Regions from separate parts of the Streptomyces sp. NPDC028991 genome, predicted to be linked through region 2. Evidence: riboswitches for the same ligand, from Rfam matches in the RefSeq annotation. Region 2 holds a riboswitch; the other holds the start of a gene.
What was found. A riboswitch is a leader RNA that binds a small molecule or an ion and turns the genes downstream of it on or off. The one in region 2 is predicted to bind glycine.

Region 1 (8,382 bases), on a different contig from region 2:
GCCTCCAAGATGCTCGCCAAGATCGCTTCGGAACAGGCCAAACCCGACGGGCTGGTCCTCATCCCGCCGGGGACGGAGCGGGCCATGCTCGAGCCGATGACCGTGCGGACGCTGCCCGGGGTGGGGCCGGCCACCGGAGACCACCTGCGGCGGGCCGGGATCACCACGGTCGGGGAAATCGCCGAGGCGGGCGAGGACGAGCTCGTACGGCTGCTGGGCAAGGCGCACGGGCACGCCCTCTACGCCATGGCACTGGCCCGCGACGAGCGGCCCGTGGTGGCCGAGCGGGAGACCAAGTCGGTGTCCGTCGAGGACACCTACGACGTGGACATCCACGACCGGGTGCGGGTCGGCGTGGAGGTCGGGCGGCTGGCCGACCGGTGCGTGCGGCGGCTGCGCGGGTCCGGGCTGTCCGGGCGGACCATCGTGCTCAAGGTGCGCCGGTACGACTTCTCCACGCTGACCCGCTCCGAGACGCTGCGCGGGCCCACGGACGACCCGGCGGTGGTGCGGGAGGCCGCGGCCCGGCTGCTGGACTCCGTGGACACCACCGGGGGCGTGCGGCTGCTCGGGGTCGGCGTCAGCGGGCTCGCCGACTACACGCAGGAGGACCTGTTCGCGCAGGCGGCGGGGGACCGCGCCGACGAAGTCACCGAGGAGCCCGACGCCGAGCCCGTTCCCGAGGACCGGCCGGTCCCCGTCGAGCGCCGCTGGCCGTCGGGTCACGACGTGCGGCACGCGGAGTACGGACACGGGTGGGTGCAGGGCAGCGGGCTGGGGCGGGTCACCGTGCGGTTCGAGACGCCGTACTCGGAGACCGGCCGGGTGCGGACCTTCCCGGTGGACGACCCGGATCTGACACCGGCGGATCCGCTGCCGCTGGTCCCGCCGCCCGTGCCGCGAAGACCTGGGGACACCGGGCCCGCGACCGCCGGGGCCGACCGGGGCCTCGACACGGGCATCGACACGGGCATCGACACGGGCCTCGGCCCGGAGGCCGGCCCGGGCCACGGTACGGGGCCTGACGCGGAGACCGGCACCAAGCCCGACGCGGAGACCGGCATGGGGGTCGGAGTGGGAATCGAAACGGGGATCGGTATGGAGACGGGCATGGACACCGGCATGGGGATCGGCATGGGGAACGGCACGGGGCCCCATGCGGGGGCCGGCCCGGCAGGGCGGGAGCATGCGGCCCCCGGTCAGGGCGTCGTCCGGCGTACAGGGGCGCCGGAGGCCGGTGGCGCCTGATCGGCGAGGCCGGCCGAGCGGGGTCCGCCGCATCCGGGACGCGCGGGCGGGAAGGAGGGCACCGACGAGAGCGCCGCCCAGGCCGTCAGCTCTCCTCCTTGCCCTGGCCCGCCAGTTTGCCGAAGTCGTGGTCGGGGGCCGGGGGAGGAGCGGCCACGTCGAGGCCGTAGTGGTGGTAGAGCTGGAGTTCCTGTTCCGGCGAGAGGTGGCGGCCGACACCGAAGTCGGGAGCCTCCTTGATCAAGGCCCGGTCGAAGGGCACGCGCAAGGTGCCGTCGACCAGCTCGCTCGGCTCCAGGGGCACGAAGGCGTCCCGGCTGAACAGCCCGGTGCGTATGGCCGCCCATTCGGGGTCGCCGGTGGCGTCGTCGAGATAGACCTCGTCGACGGTGCCGATCCGGGTGCCGTTGCGGTCGAACGCTTTTCGGCCGATCAGGTTGCGCGGGTCGATGTCGGTACGCACGAGGCCCTCCACTTGATCGCACTGGGGTCGCGCACCAGCCGACCAACCAGCCGCCGAAATCATCCGTAGTACTACAAAAGAGCACATAGGGCCGGTCGGCCACTCGAGGTCCGTCGGCGACCTCGCTGGTACCCTGGCAAACGGCTGCTGACCCCGCGCGGGAGAGTCCTCCGGACACCACCGGAGGCGCCGAAGGAGCAAATCCTCCCCGGAATCTCTCAGGCTCACGTACCGCACGGACGAGGTCACTCTGGAAAGCAGGGCGGGTGTCGACGGCTTCCGCTCTCACCGACGGTGAAAGCCGGGAGAGCCTTCGGGCCCGCCCGGTGAAGCTCTCAGGTCGAGATGACAGAGGGGGAGGCCGTACGGGTACCCGCGCCGTGGTGCCCCTCGAAGGTCGTCAGACCAGGAGGCCTCCGCAATGACCACCCATCGCACTCCGCTCTCCGAGCTCGAACAGGCAATGCCTTTCGAGCAGCGCCACATCGGCCCCGACCACGAGGCACGGGCCAAGATGCTCGCGCAGGTCGGTTACGGTTCGCTCGACGAGCTGACGGCCGCCGCGGTGCCGGATGTGATCAAGAACGCCGACGCGCTCGACCTGCCCGGCGCGCGATCCGAGGCCGAGGTGCTGGCCGAGCTGCGCTCGCTCGCCGACCGCAACCAGGTCCTCGACTCCATGATCGGCCTCGGCTACTACGGCACCTTCACCCCGCCGGTGATCCTGCGCAACGTCATGGAGAACCCGGCCTGGTACACCGCCTACACGCCGTACCAGCCGGAGATCTCCCAGGGCCGTCTCGAGGCCCTGCTGAACTTCCAGACGATGGTCGCCGAGCTCACCGGTCTGCCGACCTCCGGCGCCTCGCTGCTCGACGAGGGCACCGCGGCCGCCGAGGCCATGGCACTCTCCCGGCGCATGGGCAAGAACAAGAAGGGCCTCTTCCTGGTCGACGCGGACGCCCTGCCGCAGACCATCGCCGTGATACAGACCCGCGCGGAGCCGACCGGCGTCGAGGTCGTCGTCGCCGACCTGAGCGAGGGCATTCCCGCCGAGGTCGCGGAGCGGGAGATCAACGGCGTCCTGATCCAGTACCCGGGTGCCTCCGGTGCCGTCCGCGACATCAGGCCGGTCGTCGACCGGGCGCACGAACTCGGCGCCCTCGTCACCGTCGCCGCCGATCTGCTCGCGCTCACCCTGCTCACCTCGCCCGGCGAGCTGGGCGCCGACATCGCGATCGGCACCACGCAGCGCTTCGGCGTGCCGATGGGCTTCGGCGGGCCGCACGCCGGCTACATGGCGGTGCACGAGAAGTTCGCGCGCAGCCTGCCCGGCCGCCTGGTGGGTGTCTCCGTGGACGCGGACGGCAACAAGGCCTACCGCCTCGCCCTGCAGACCCGCGAGCAGCACATCCGCCGTGAGAAGGCCACCAGCAACATCTGCACCGCGCAGGTGCTGCTCGCCGTCATGGCCGGCATGTACGCCGTGTACCACGGGCCCGAGGGGCTGCGGGCCATCGCACGGCGCACCCACCGGTACGCCACGGTCACCGCCGCGGGTCTCGCGGCCGGCGGCGTCGAGATCGTCCACGGCGCCTACTTCGACACCGTCACCGCCCGGGTGCCCGGCCGGGCCGCCGAGGTCGTCCACGCCGCTCGCGAGAACGGCGTCAACCTGCGGCTCGTCGACTCCGACCACCTGTCGTTCGCCTGCGACGAGACCACCACGCGTGCCCAGGTCGGCGGCGTGTGGAACGCCTTCGGCGTCGAGGGCGACATCGAGGCGCTGGACGCGGCGACCGAGGAGACGCTGCCCGAAGCGCTGCTGCGCACCGACGACTTCCTCACCCACCCCGTCTTCCACCAGTACCGCTCCGAGACCGCGATGCTGCGCTACCTGCGCCGCCTCGCCGACCGGGACTACGCGCTGGACCGCGGCATGATCCCGCTGGGCTCCTGCACCATGAAGCTCAACGCGACCACCGAGATGGAGCCGGTCACCTGGTCCGAGTTCGGGCAGCTGCACCCCTTCGCGCCCGCCGAGCAGGCGCAGGGCTACCTCACCCTCATCCGTGAGCTGGAGGAGCGGCTCGCCGAGGTCACCGGGTACGACAAGGTCTCGCTGCAGCCGAACGCCGGGTCGCAGGGCGAGTTCGCCGGCCTCCTCGCCGTGCGCGCCTACCACCGCGCCAACGGCGACGACCAGCGCACCGTCTGCCTCATCCCGTCCTCCGCCCACGGCACCAACGCCGCGAGCGCCGTCATGGCCGGCATGAAGGTCGTCGTCGTCAAGACCGCCGAGGACGGCGAGATCGACGTCGACGACCTGCGCGCCAAGATCGAGAAGCACCGCGACGAGCTCTCCGTGCTGATGATCACCTACCCCTCCACGCACGGCGTCTTCGAGGAGCACGTCGCCGACATCTGCGCCCGGGTGCACGACGCCGGCGGCCAGGTCTACGTCGACGGCGCCAACCTCAACGCCCTGGTCGGCCTCGCCAAGCCGGGCCACTTCGGCGGCGACGTCTCGCACCTGAACCTGCACAAGACCTTCTGCATCCCGCACGGTGGCGGCGGTCCCGGCGTCGGCCCCGTGGCCGTACGGTCGCACCTGGCGCCGTACCTGCCCAACCACCCGATGCAGCCCGCGGCCGGTCCGCAGACGGGCGTCGGCCCGATCTCGGCGGCGCCGTGGGGATCGGCCGGCATCCTGCCGATCTCGTGGTCCTACGTCCGGCTGATGGGCGGCGAGGGACTCAAGCGCGCCACACAGGTGGCCGTGCTGTCCGCCAACTACATCGCCAAGCGCCTGGAGCCGCACTTCCCCGTGCTGTACAACGGCCCCGGCGGGCTGGTCGCGCACGAGTGCATCATCGACCTGCGCCCGCTGGCCAAGGCGACCGGCGTGAGCGTCGACGACGTCGCCAAGCGGCTGATCGACTACGGCTTCCACGCGCCGACGATGTCCTTCCCGGTGGCCGGCACGCTGATGATCGAGCCGACCGAGTCCGAGGACCTGGCCGAGCTGGACCGGTTCTGCGACGCGATGATCGCCATCCGCGCGGAGATCGAGAAGGTCGGCTCCGGCGCCTGGCCGGCCGACGACAACCCCCTGCGGGGCGCGCCGCACACCGCCGGTGCGCTGGCCGGCGACTGGGACCACGCGTACTCGCGCGAGGAGGCCGTGTTCCCGGCCGGGGTGTCCGCCGCCGACAAGTACTGGCCGCCGGTGCGCCGCGTCGACCAGGCCTTCGGTGACCGGAACCTCGTCTGCTCCTGCCCGCCGCTGGACGCCTACGAGGACTGAGCCCCGTATACGACGAGAGGCTTCGCGCGCGCCCCCAGGGGCCGTACGGAGCCTCTTGTCGTGCCGTCGTGCCGTCGTGCCGTCGTGCCGTCGTGCCGTCGTGCCGGGTCGTGCCGTGCGCCCTCTCCGGCATCGGGTCAGGCGGTCGCGAGTGACACCTCGGTCGACTTGACGAGCGCGACGACGGGGACGCCGACGGACAGCCCGAGGTCGTCGGCGGCCTCCCGGGTGATCGCGGCGGTCAGCTCGGCGCCCTCGACGGCGACCCTGACGGAGGCCATCGCGTCGCCGGCGGCGAGGGCGGTGACCGTACCGGGCAACTGGTTGCGGATGGACAGCCCCTGGACGCGCGCGGTGGCCAGGGAGACCTCGGTCGACTTCACCAGGGCGCGGACGGCGCTACCGGCGGCGAGGGACAGGTCTTCGGCCGCGTCCCTGGTGATCGCCGCGGTGAGGTCCTGGCCGCCGGAGAGGCGGACCCTGACCGTCGCCATTGCCTCGCCCGGGGTGACGGCGGTGACGGTGCCGGGGAGCTGGTTGCGGATGCTCAGGCTCATGGGGGCACCGTAGCCCGCGGATGGTGTCATGCCGGGTATGCGTGGGTCTGCGTCGCCTTGACCGTCGCCCACACCGGTGCGCCCGGGTGCAGGCCCAGCTCGGCCGCCGCGACCGTGGTGAGGTCGGCGGCGAGCGGGAGTTCGCCGGTGAGGTCCACGCGGATCTGGTCGCCGTGGGTCTCCAGGCCCGCGACCTCGCAGTGCCACAGGTTGCGGGCGCTGGAGCCGGCGGGGCGTTCCCCGTACAGGGTCACGGCGCCCGGCGGGAACGCCACGAAGACCGGACCGGACAGGTCCTCGGTGGTGGTGATGGCGGGACCGGTGTCGAGCCGCACGGTGTGGCCGTCTGCCCGGCCGCGGTAGAGGTTGAGGCCGACCAGCTGCGCGATGTAGTCCGTACGCGGCCGGCGGGCGATGTCGGCGGGCCCGCCCTCCTGGACGACCCTGCCGTTCTCGACCACCACCAGCCGGTCGGCCAGCACCATGGCGTCCAGCGGGTCGTGCGTGACCAGTACGGCCACGGCCTCGAACTCGGCCAGGTGACGGCGGAGCTGGGCCCGGACCTCCAGCCGCGTGCGGGCGTCGAGTGCGGCGAGGGGCTCGTCCAGCAGGAGCAGCCGGGGGTTGGTGGCCAGCGCGCGGGCGAGGGCGACGCGCTGGGCCTGGCCGCCGGAGAGCCGGCGCGGCTTGGCGCCGGCGTGGTCGGCGAGCCCCATGCGGTCCAGCCACGCGGTGGCCCGGGCCCGGGCCACCGCCTTGCTCGCGCCCCGGCAGCGCGGCCCGAAGGCCACGTTGTCGAGCGCGGTCAGGTGCGGGAAGAGCAGGTAGTCCTGGAAGACGACGCCGACCGGGCGGGACTCGGGCGGTATCCGGTCCAGCGCGGTGCCGTCGAGGCGCAGACGGCCGTCCGTCAGCGGTTCCAGGCCGGCGAGCGCGCGCAGGGCGGTGGTCTTTCCGGCGCCGTTGGGGCCGAGGAGGGCGACGACGTCGCCGGGGGCGGCGGTCAGCGCGACGTCCAGTCGGAAGGCGCCGCGGTCCACGACGAGCCGCGCGTCGAGGCCGCCGCCGGGCGCGTGGCCGCCGGTGGGGTCCGTGGCCGCGGTCGGTTCGTCGGTGTCGGTCATGTCGTCCTCGTCCACTGGGCCGGACGCCTCGTCCGGCCCGTCACGATGCCCTCGTCCGACCTTCGTGTGACTGGTCGCGGTGGCCTTGCCTGGTTGGTCGTGGCGCCTTCGGCCAACCTTCGTGTGACTGGTCGCGGTGGCCTCGTCCGGCCCGTCACGATGCCCTCATCCAGCGGTCCCGGAGACCGGCCAGTACGGCGATGGAGACGGCCAGCAGCACCAGGCTGAGGGCGATCGCCGCCGCCGGGTCGTTCTGAAGGGCGAGATAGACCGCCAGGGGCATGGTCTGGGTCTGTCCCGGGAAGTTGCCCGCGAACGTGATCGTCGCCCCGAACTCACCCAGCGCCCGCGCCCACGCCAGGACGGCGCCCGCCGCGATGCCCGGCGCGATCAGCGGCAGCGTGACCCGGCGGAACGCGGTGAAGCGGGAGGCCCCCAACGTGGTGGCGGCCTCCTCGAAGCGCGGGTCGGCGGCGCGCAGGGTGCCCTCCACGCTGATGACCAGGAACGGCATGGCCACGAACGTCTCCGCGAGGATGACGCCCGTCGTCGTGAACGGCAGCGTGAGTCCGAACCACGCGTCCAGCCACTGCCCGATGACGCCGTTGCGCCCGAACGCCAGCAGGAGTGCCACGCCGCCCACCACCGGAGGGAGTACGAGCGGCAGCGTCACCAGCGCGCGGACGAGGCCGCGGCCGGGGAAGTCCGTGCGGGCCAGCAGCCAGGCCAGCGGCACACCGACGACCAGGCTCAGCGCGGTGGCCGACGTGGCGCACAGCAGTGACAGCCGCAGGGCCTCCCACACCTCGGGGCTGGTCAGCTGGTCCGGGAGGCTGCGCCAGGGTGCCCGTGCCAGCAGGGCGAGCAGGGGCAGCAGCAGGAACGCCAGGCCGGCGAGGGCGGGGACCAGCAAGGGGACCGGAACCATGCGGCCGCCGGTCCTGGCGGGGCCGGACTTCCTCATGGCGTGCGGAACCCGGAGTCCGTCAGTACGCGCTGCCCCGCGGCGGATTTCACCAGCGCGACGAAGGCCTTCGCCGCGCCGGCGTTGGGCGCGTCCTCGAGGACGGCGATCGGGTAGTCGTTGACGGCCTCGGCGGCCTCGCGGAAGTCCACGCCCGTCACCTTGTCACCGGCGGCCTGCACGTCGGTCCGGTAGACGAGGGCGGCGTCGGCCTCCTTCAGCTCCACCTTGGTCAGGGCGGCCTTGACGTCCTGCTCGTAGGAGACCGGGGTGAGTTCCAGGCCGCCGGCTTCGAGTGCCTTGCGTGCCGCGGCGCCGCATGGCACGGTCTCGTCGCACAGCACGACCTTGAGGCCGGACGCGGTGAGGTCCTTCAGGGAGGAGACCCCCTCGGGGTTGCCCGGCAGGGTGGCGATCTCCAGCTGGTTGCGGACGAAGACGGATGGTTCGCCCGCCGTGGCACCGGCGTCGGTGACGGCGGCCATCGTCTTCGGGCTGGCGGAGGCGAAGACGTCCGCCGGGGCACCGCTGGTGATGCCCGCGGCGAGGGAGTCGCTGCCGCCGAAGTTGAAGGTGACCTCGGTGCCCGGGTGCTCCTTCTCGAACTTCTCGCCGAGCGCCGTGAAGCTCTCCTTGAGCGAGGCTGCGGCGAAGACGGTGACCTGGCCGGAGACCTTCGCGGAGGAGCCGGCGGAGCCCGGTTCCTCCCGCGAGCCGGT
Region 2 (8,382 bases):
ACCTCGTGGAGACGGTCCTCGGCCTGCTGCCCGTCCAGCTCGGAGTCGCGCAGGTCGACCAGGACCAGGTGGACGTCCGTGCCGCCGGTCAGGACGGACACGCCCGCCGCCTTCGCGTCGTCCCGCACCAGGCGCTCGGCCAGGATGCGGGCACCCTCCAGCGTACGGCCCTGGCGCTCCTTGAAGTCCTCGCTCGCGGCGACCTTGAAGGCGACGGCCTTGGCGGCCACCACGTGCTCCAGCGGGCCACCCTGCTGACCGGGGAAGACGGCGGAGTTGATCTTCTTGGCCAGCTCGGCCGTGGAGAGGATCACACCGCCGCGCGGGCCGCCCAGCGTCTTGTGCGTGGTGGTCGTCACGACGTGCGCGTGCGGGACCGGGTTCGGGTGCAGGCCCGCCGCGACCAGACCGGCGAAGTGCGCCATGTCGACCATCAGGTACGCGCCGACCTCGTCCGCGACCTCGCGGAACGCGGCGAAGTCCAGCTGCCGCGGGTAGGCCGACCAGCCGGCCACGATCAGCTTCGGCCGGGTCTCCTTGGCGAGGCGCTCCACCTCGGCCATGTCGACCTGGCCGTCCTCGCCGACGTGGTACGGGACGACGTTGTAGAGCTTGCCGGAGAAGTTGATCTTCATGCCGTGGGTCAGGTGCCCGCCGTGGGCGAGGTTCAGACCCATGATCGTGTCGCCGGGCTTGAGCAGCGCGAACATCGCGGCCGCGTTGGCCTGGGCGCCCGAGTGCGGCTGCACGTTGGCGTGCTCGGCGCCGAAGAGCGCCTTGACCCGGTCGATGGCGATCTGCTCGACCACGTCGACGTGCTCGCAGCCGCCGTAGTAGCGGCGGCCGGGGTAGCCCTCGGCGTACTTGTTGGTGAGGACCGAGCCCTGGGCCTCCATGACCGCGACCGGGGCGAAGTTCTCCGAGGCGATCATTTCCAGGGTGGACTGCTGGCGGTCCAGCTCGGCGTCGACGGCGGCGGCGACGTCGGGGTCCAGCTCGTGCAGGGGGGTGTTCAGAAGGGACATGCGGTCGTGACTCCTCAGCCGGCGGTGAAGGCGGTGTACTCGTCGGCGGAGAGCAGGTCGGCCGGCTCGTCCGTGATCCGCACCTTGAACAGCCAGCCGCCCTCGAAGGGGGCGCTGTTCACCAGCGACGGGTCGTTGACGACGTCCTCGTTGACCTCGGTGACCTCGCCGGAGACGGGGGAGTACAGGTCGGAGACCGACTTGGTCGACTCCAGTTCGCCGCAGGTCTCGCCCGCGGTCACCGAGTCGCCGACCTCGGGAAGCTGGACGAAGACGACGTCACCGAGCGCGTTGGCCGCGTGCTCCGTGATGCCGACCGTCGAGGCGCCGTCCTCGGCGCCCGACAGCCACTCGTGCTCCTTGCTGTAGCGCAGCTGCTGGGGGTTGCTCATGGCCTGAATTCTCCTGTACGCGAGGGAGTGCTGGTGAAGGGGGCTACTGATGAAGGAAACCGCTGAGACCGCTGGTGAGCAGCGAGGACGCGCGCGGGACGACAGGACCCCGCCGCCCGGTGCCAGTGTGCAGTGTCTACTTCCGGCGCTTGTAGAACGGCAGCGCCACGACCTCGTACGGCTCGTGACTGCCCCGGATGTCCACGCCGACACCCGCCGTGCCCGGCGCCGCGTGCGCGGGGTCGACGTACGCCATGGCGATCGGCTTGCCCAGCGTCGGGGACGGCGCCCCGGAGGTGACCTCGCCGATCACCTCTCCGCCGGCGACGACCCGGTACCCGGCGCGCGGCACCCGGCGGCCCTCGGCGACCAGGCCGACCAGGACGCGCGGCGGGTTCTGCTCGGCCCGGGACGCGGCCTCGGTCAGCGCGGCGCGCCCGACGAAGTCGCCCTCCTTCTCGAACTTCACCACCCGGCCGAGCCCGGCGTCGAAGGGCGTCAGCGCGGTCGTCAGCTCGTGCCCGTACAACGGCATGCCCGCCTCCAGGCGGAGCGTGTCCCGGCAGGACAGGCCGCACGGGACCAGCCCGGCGCCCGCGCCCGCCTCGGTCAGCGCCTGCCACAGCCGCACGGCCTGCTCCGGCTTCACGAACAGCTCGAAGCCGTCCTCGCCGGTGTAGCCGGTGCGCGCGATGAGCGCCGGGACGCCCGCCACGGTGCCGGGCAGTCCGGCGTAGTACTTCAGGCCGTCCAGGTCGGCGTCGGTGAGGCTCTTCACGATGGCCGGGGACTCGGGACCCTGCACGGCGAGCAGCGCGTACGCGTCGCGGTCGTCGCGGACCTCGGCGTCGAAGCCGGCGGCCCGCTCGGTCAGCGCGTCCAGCACCACCTGGGCGTTGGAGGCGTTGGCGACGACCATGTAGTGCGCGGACCCGGCCTCGGTGTCGGCGAGCCGGTAGACGATCAGGTCGTCCAGGATGCCGCCGTCCGCACGGCAGATCATGGTGTAGCGGGCGCGGCCCGGCTGCACGCTGCCGATGTTGCCGACCAGCGCGAAGTTCAGCAGCTCGGCGGCCTGCGCACCGGTGACCGTGATCTCGCCCATGTGCGAGAGGTCGAAGAGACCGGCCCGGGAGCGCACGGCGAGGTGCTCGTCCCGCTCGGACCCGTAGCGCAGGGGCATGTCCCAGCCGGCGAAGTCGGTCATCGTCGCGCCCAGCGCGCGATGCGTGGCATCGAGCGCGGTACGGCGGAGTTCTGTACTGCTCATCGGTCGGTCGTCTCCCAGGACAGGACGTGGCGAGGTCGATCCTCCCCATCTGTCATCGAAACCTGAGAGGTTCGCCACGACCACCGGAGCACGGCGATCAGGACTTGCACCTTGGGTGGGGCAGCCCGTCGAGGGGCGGCCCGCTTTTCAGATGTGCCTCGCCCGCGCGGTAACGGGGCCTGAGAGATTCAAGGGAGGGACTTGCTCCTTCGGCGCCCCGGCGCGGCCGGGGACTCTCCCGCGCGGATTCAAACGGCCGGTATGCAGTTGGCGCCGCCATCATTGCACGCCCGGCCGATCCATGGCAGACCGTGATCTGTAACCGGCCTGTGGCAGTAAGCGCACGAAAACGCGAGACCTGCGCATTACCTTCTCTTTACACTCGACGGGGATGGTGACTCGTGAACCGCCCCAGGGGAGGACGATCACGGTGAACAGGACCACGGCGTACGCCACGACCTCGGGTCTCGCGCTGCCCAAGCAGCCCGTCGCCCCGGCACCGGAGGTGTGCGCCGAGCTGCCCGCACCCGTCGTCCGCGACCTGCGGGACCGCGACGGCCGCAGCCCGCACGCCCTGCTCTTCGGACCCCGGGACCTGGTGGTGATCACCGGCCTGCCCGGCAGCGGCAAGTCCACGCTGATGAAGCGCACCGTGCGCGGACCGCGCATCGACTCGCAGGACACCCGCGACCGCTGGGACGGCCGCATGCCGCGCTTCCTGCCGTACGGGCTCTACCGCCCCTTCGTCCGCCTCGCCCACTACGCCGGACTGCGCCGGGCGCTGCGCTCCGGCGAGGGCGTCGTCGTGCACGACTGCGGCACCCAGGCCTGGGTGCGCGCCTGGCTGGCCCGGGAGGCCCGCCGCCGGGACGGCACCCTGCACCTGCTGCTCCTCGACGTCGACCCCGACGAGGCCCTGGCCGGCCAGCGCGAGCGCGGCCGGGGCGTGTCGAGGTACGCGTTCCTGCGGCACCGCACGGCCAGTACCCGCCTGCTGCGCGCGGTGACCGAGGGCGCCCTGCCCGCCGGCTGCACCTCGGCGATCCTCCTGGACCGGTCGGCGGCGGACACCCTGCGCCGGATCGCCTTCACCGGGTGACGCACCGTAGGGCGGCAGGGCCGAACGGGTTAGCCTTTTCAGCCACAGCAGCGGTACCAGGCAGGCGGTAGGCAGATGGACATCCCAGGGGGCATCCCGGCGGACTTCTCCGCCGGATTCCCGGCGCAGGCGCACCCCCACCCGCACGGCGGGTGGCCCGGCAACGAACTGGAGGAGGTGCTGTCCGCCTCCCTCGGCGTACGGGGAGCCGGCGGCCGCATCGTCGAGGTGCTCGGCCGCAGCTTCCTGTGGATACCCCTGCCCAACGGCGGCGGCCCCGACAGCGGCCCCCTCGACCTGCCCTCGCTGGAGATCGAGGGCCAGGCCTACGTGCCGGTGTTCAGCTCCGAGGAGCAGCTCCGCCAGGTCGCGGGCGCGCAGATGGCGTACACCGTCGCCCCCGCCGCGGAGTTCGCCCGCGGCCTGCCCCCGCAGGCCGGCATCGCCGTGAATCCGGACGGCGTGATCGGCATCCCGCTGCCGCCGCCGGCCGTGGCCGAGCTGTGCCGGGCCGGCCGCACCCCGCTGGACGGGCCCGCGTCCGGCGGCCGGGTCCGCCTCTTCGAGCCGGACTGGCAGGACGACCCGGTGGACTTCCTGGCCGCGGCCTCCGCCGAGTTCGCCGCCGTCGGCGTGGTCCGCACCGCCCGCCGCTGCCTCGCCGCCGTCGAGACCGCCGACCCCGTCATGTTCGTCGGCGTCGAACTCACCCACTGGGAGGGTGACGCCCGCGCCCTCCCCCTGGAAGCCCTGGGCCGGGCCCTCACCCGGGCCCCCCTCGACCGGCAGGTCAACCTGGTCCTGCTGGAGGCGGCCCAGGATCCGGTCTGCGACTGGATGCGGGCCAATGTCCGCCCGTTCTACGACCGGAACCTGTGAAGTCCGGTCAGGGCAACGCCGCCGGGGGCGCGGGGAACCGAGCGCCCGGCGCACGACGAACCCGCGGTCGCAGGACGACAGCACACCCCGAGCTCATAGACACCCCCCGCCGGACGGAGCCTTAAGCTGGTGTCGTAGCCGGGGAACTTCTCGAAGGGGCGATACGCGTGAGCGCCAGCGGCACCACGACCGGTCAGGTCGAGCACATGCTGCGCCAGGTGACGCCCGGGCGCTACGACGCCTACGAGGCCCTGCTGCGTGCGCTCGCCACCCCCACGTCCGGCCAGGTCTGGATGCTGCTCTGGCACGGGCAGGCCGGCTCCCCGGACGCCCAGTACGGGAACATGGAGGTCGACGGCTACGGCTACGCGCCCTGCGTCACCTCCGCACAGGAGCTGTCGGCCAGCGGCTGGAACCGGTCGTACGAGGTGGTCGACGGACTCGAGGTGGCCCGCGCCCTCTATCCGGACCACTACGGCCTCTGGCTCAACCCGCACGCCGCGGGCGGCGGCGTCGGCATCCCCTGGCTGGACCTGCGCCGCATCGCCTCCGGCCTGGACCGCCAGCCCGCCGGGCCCCTGCGCCTGTCCGAACCGGCCATCGAGGTCCCCCAGTTCTACGCCCTGCTCGCGCAGAACGCCCACCGCACCCCCGCGGTCCGCGCGCTGCGCCGGGCCTGGGTGCAGCCGGCGCTGGGCGCGCCGTATCTCGCCATCGGCCTCGACGTGTACGACACTTCGCCGCCCGCCGTCGACGCGGTGCGCGGGATGATGCAGCAGTCCGTCGGCGCGGTGCCGGACGGGCTGCCGGTGTCGACGGTGGCGATGACCGACGCCCACGACCCGGTCGCCATGTGGCTGCGCGCCCACGCCCGGCCCTTCTACGACCGCGAGGCCCACGTGGCCGCTCCCGCCCAGGCGCCCGCGGGCGGGTACGGATACCCTCCGGCCGGAGGCCGGTACTGACCGCCCCAGGGCCTGCCCCGTCGGCGGTGGGCGGACATCTTCGCGCGTAGACGAGGGCGTAAGGCGCCCCCGCGCCCCCGATGTCCCAACTCGTCCGCGTCCGACCCCCGTTACCCAGCGTCCGGATAACGGAACACCTCAAACAGCATCACGGTTGCGCATCCATTCCCCGTCAAGTCTGGCTACAGATCGCCAAAGCGTTGAAGACTCCCGCAACAAGGGGTGATGGTTCGCCCTTGTGTACGACGGACTGATCACGCCGCTACAGCGGCAAGTGCGGGCCGGCTACCGCCGGTTGAGAGGGGTCCCTGCCAGATGACGGCACCATTGCACGAGCCGACCGCGGAAGCGGCCCCAAGTGCTGCCGAGGAAGCGGCGGTTGCCGGCGCCGACGCCAAGGCGGTACAGGGACGTTCCCTGGGCCGGATCGCCTGGGAGCGCCTGAAACGGGACAAGCTGGCCCTGACGGGCGGCGTAGTGGTGCTCGTCCTCATCGTGATCGCGGTGCTCGCCCCCGCGATCACCTCCCTGTACGGGCAGGACCCCAACTCGTTCAACGAGGACGCGATCGACCCGCTGTTCGGCACTCCCACCGGGTCCCTGGGCGGAATGAGCGGCGAGCACTGGCTGGGTGTCGAGCCAGTCAACGGCCGCGACATCTTCGCCCGCATCGTCCACGGTGCCCGGATCTCGCTGCTGGTCGGCTTCCTGTCCGCGCTCGTCGCCGTGGTTCTCGGCACCATCCTGGGTGTGCTGGCCGGCTTCTTCGGCGGCTGGGTCGACGCCCTCATCAGCCGGATCATGGACGGCCTGCTGGCCTTCCCGCAGCTGCTCTTCATCATCGCGCTGGTCTCCGTCATGCCCGACAACATGCTGGGACTGAGCGGCACGGGCGTGCGTCTGCTCATGATGATCCTGGTCATCGGCTTCTTCGGCTGGCCCTACATCGGTCGCGTGGTCCGCGGCCAGACACTCTCGATGCGTGAACGGGAGTACGTCGAGGCGGCCCGGTCCCTGGGAGCCGGACGGTTCTACATCCTTTTCAAGGAACTGCTGCCCAATCTGGTGGCGCCGATCATCGTCTACACCACGATGATGATTCCCACCAACATCCTGACCGAGGCGGCACTCAGCTTCCTGGGCGTGGGCGTCAAGCCACCCACCTCCTCGTGGGGGCAGATGCTCTCGAGCGCGATCGACTACTACCAGTCCGATCCCATGTACATGGTGATCCCGGGTGTGGCGATCTTCATCACCGTTCTTGCCTTCAACCTCTTCGGTGACGGCGTACGCGACGCGCTGGACCCGAAGGGCTCCCGCTGACCTGCCGTACCGGCAAGCGACCCGTGGCTCCCACACGGGGTCTCTCATCTAATCCGGAGGATCCGAGATCGTGACTACCCAACGCACCTCAGGGCGGCGCAAGCAGGCTGTGGCCGCTGCCGCAGTGGTCGCCGCGCTGCTGACCACGGCGGCGTGCGGCGGCGGAGGCGACGACAGCGGCGGCGGCGGTTCGAAGAACGGCGCGGCCAAGTTCGACGCGGCCAACAACAAGGTCCTTCAGGCCTCCGAGGCCAAGAAGGGCGGCACGCTGAAGTTCGCCAGCACGCAGGACGCCGACTCGTGGGACACCACGCGTGGCTACTACGGCTTCATGTGGAACTTCTCCCGCTACTACAGCCGCCAGCTCGTCACGAACAAGGTGGAGCCGGGCGCGGCGGGCGCCGAGGTCACCCCCGACCTCGCCACCGGGCTCGCCAAGGTCTCGGACGACGGCAAGACCTACACGTACACCCTGCGTGAGGGCATCACCTGGGAGGACGGCAAGCCGATCACCTCCAAGGACGTCAAGTACGGCATCGAGCGCGTCTGGGCGCAGGACGTGCTGTCCGGCGGCCCGACGTACCTCAAGGAGGTGCTCGACCCGAAGGACGAGTACCCGGGTCCGTACAAGGACAAGTCCAAGGACAAGCTGGGCCTGAAGGCGATCGAGACGCCGGACGACAAGACCATCGTCTTCAAGCTCCCGCAGGCCAACTCGGACTTCGAGGAGATGCTGGCGCTGACCTCGGCGTCCCCGGTCCGCCAGGACAAGGACACCAAGGCCAAGTACACGCTGCGCCCGTTCTCCTCGGGTCCGTACAAGTTCGAGTCCTACAACCCGGGCAAGGACCTCACCCTGGTCCGCAACACCGAGTGGAAGCAGGAGTCGGACCCGGTCCGCAAGGCGTACCCGGACAAGATCACGATCAAGTTCTTCTCCAACGCCAACGAGCTGGACGCCCGTCTGATCTCCGGCGACTACGACCTGGACCTGGCCCAGACCGGCCTGTCCCCGCAGGGCCGCACCACCGCCCTGAAGGAGCACAAGGGCAACCTCGACAACCCGGTCTCGGGTTACATCCGGTACGCCTCGTTCCCGCAGAACGTGAAGCCGTTCGACAACATCCACTGCCGCAAGGCCGTCCTCTACGGGGCCGACCACGTCTCGCTGCAGACCGCGCGCGGCGGCCCGGTCGCCGGTGGCGACATCGGCACCAACATGCTGCCGCCGTCCGTCCCGGGCTCCGAGGGCCAGAAGTACGACCCGTACGAGATGGCCGGTGCGAACAAGAAGGGCAACGTCGAGAAGGCCAAGGAAGAGCTGAAGGCCTGCGGCAAGCCGAACGGCTTCAAGACCACCATCGCCGTCCGCAACAACAAGCCGGTCGAGGTGGCCACCGCCGAGTCGCTCCAGGCGTCGCTGAAGAAG

Region 1: another riboswitch for glycine. It lies ahead of gcvP (aminomethyl-transferring glycine dehydrogenase); the one in region 2 lies ahead of gcvT (glycine cleavage system aminomethyltransferase GcvT).

Annotation. Positions count from the first base shown of each region.
Region 1 is NZ_JBVHVP010000003.1:531,637-540,018, reverse strand. Features, by position in the region: partial or broken gene ACZ4V1_RS10170 (DNA polymerase IV) at 1-885, shown strand, start outside; gene ACZ4V1_RS10165 (PRC-barrel domain-containing protein) at 1,334-1,711, opposite strand; glycine riboswitch at 1,860-1,955, shown strand; gene gcvP (aminomethyl-transferring glycine dehydrogenase) at 2,133-5,018, shown strand; gene ACZ4V1_RS10155 (TOBE domain-containing protein) at 5,156-5,575, opposite strand; gene ACZ4V1_RS10150 (ABC transporter ATP-binding protein) at 5,602-6,699, opposite strand; gene ACZ4V1_RS10145 (ABC transporter permease) at 6,854-7,663, opposite strand; gene modA (molybdate ABC transporter substrate-binding protein) at 7,660-8,382, opposite strand, start outside.
Region 2 is NZ_JBVHVP010000019.1:71,790-80,171, reverse strand. Features, by position in the region: gene glyA (serine hydroxymethyltransferase) at 1-1,025, opposite strand, end outside; gene gcvH (glycine cleavage system protein GcvH) at 1,040-1,417, opposite strand; gene gcvT (glycine cleavage system aminomethyltransferase GcvT) at 1,554-2,687, opposite strand; glycine riboswitch at 2,727-2,844, opposite strand; glycine riboswitch at 2,845-2,938, opposite strand; gene ACZ4V1_RS28665 (AAA family ATPase) at 3,118-3,786, shown strand; gene ACZ4V1_RS28660 (enhanced serine sensitivity protein SseB) at 3,862-4,665, shown strand; gene ACZ4V1_RS28655 (enhanced serine sensitivity protein SseB C-terminal domain-containing protein) at 4,833-5,630, shown strand; gene ACZ4V1_RS28650 (ABC transporter permease) at 5,946-6,953, shown strand; gene ACZ4V1_RS28645 (ABC transporter substrate-binding protein) at 7,024-8,382, shown strand, end outside.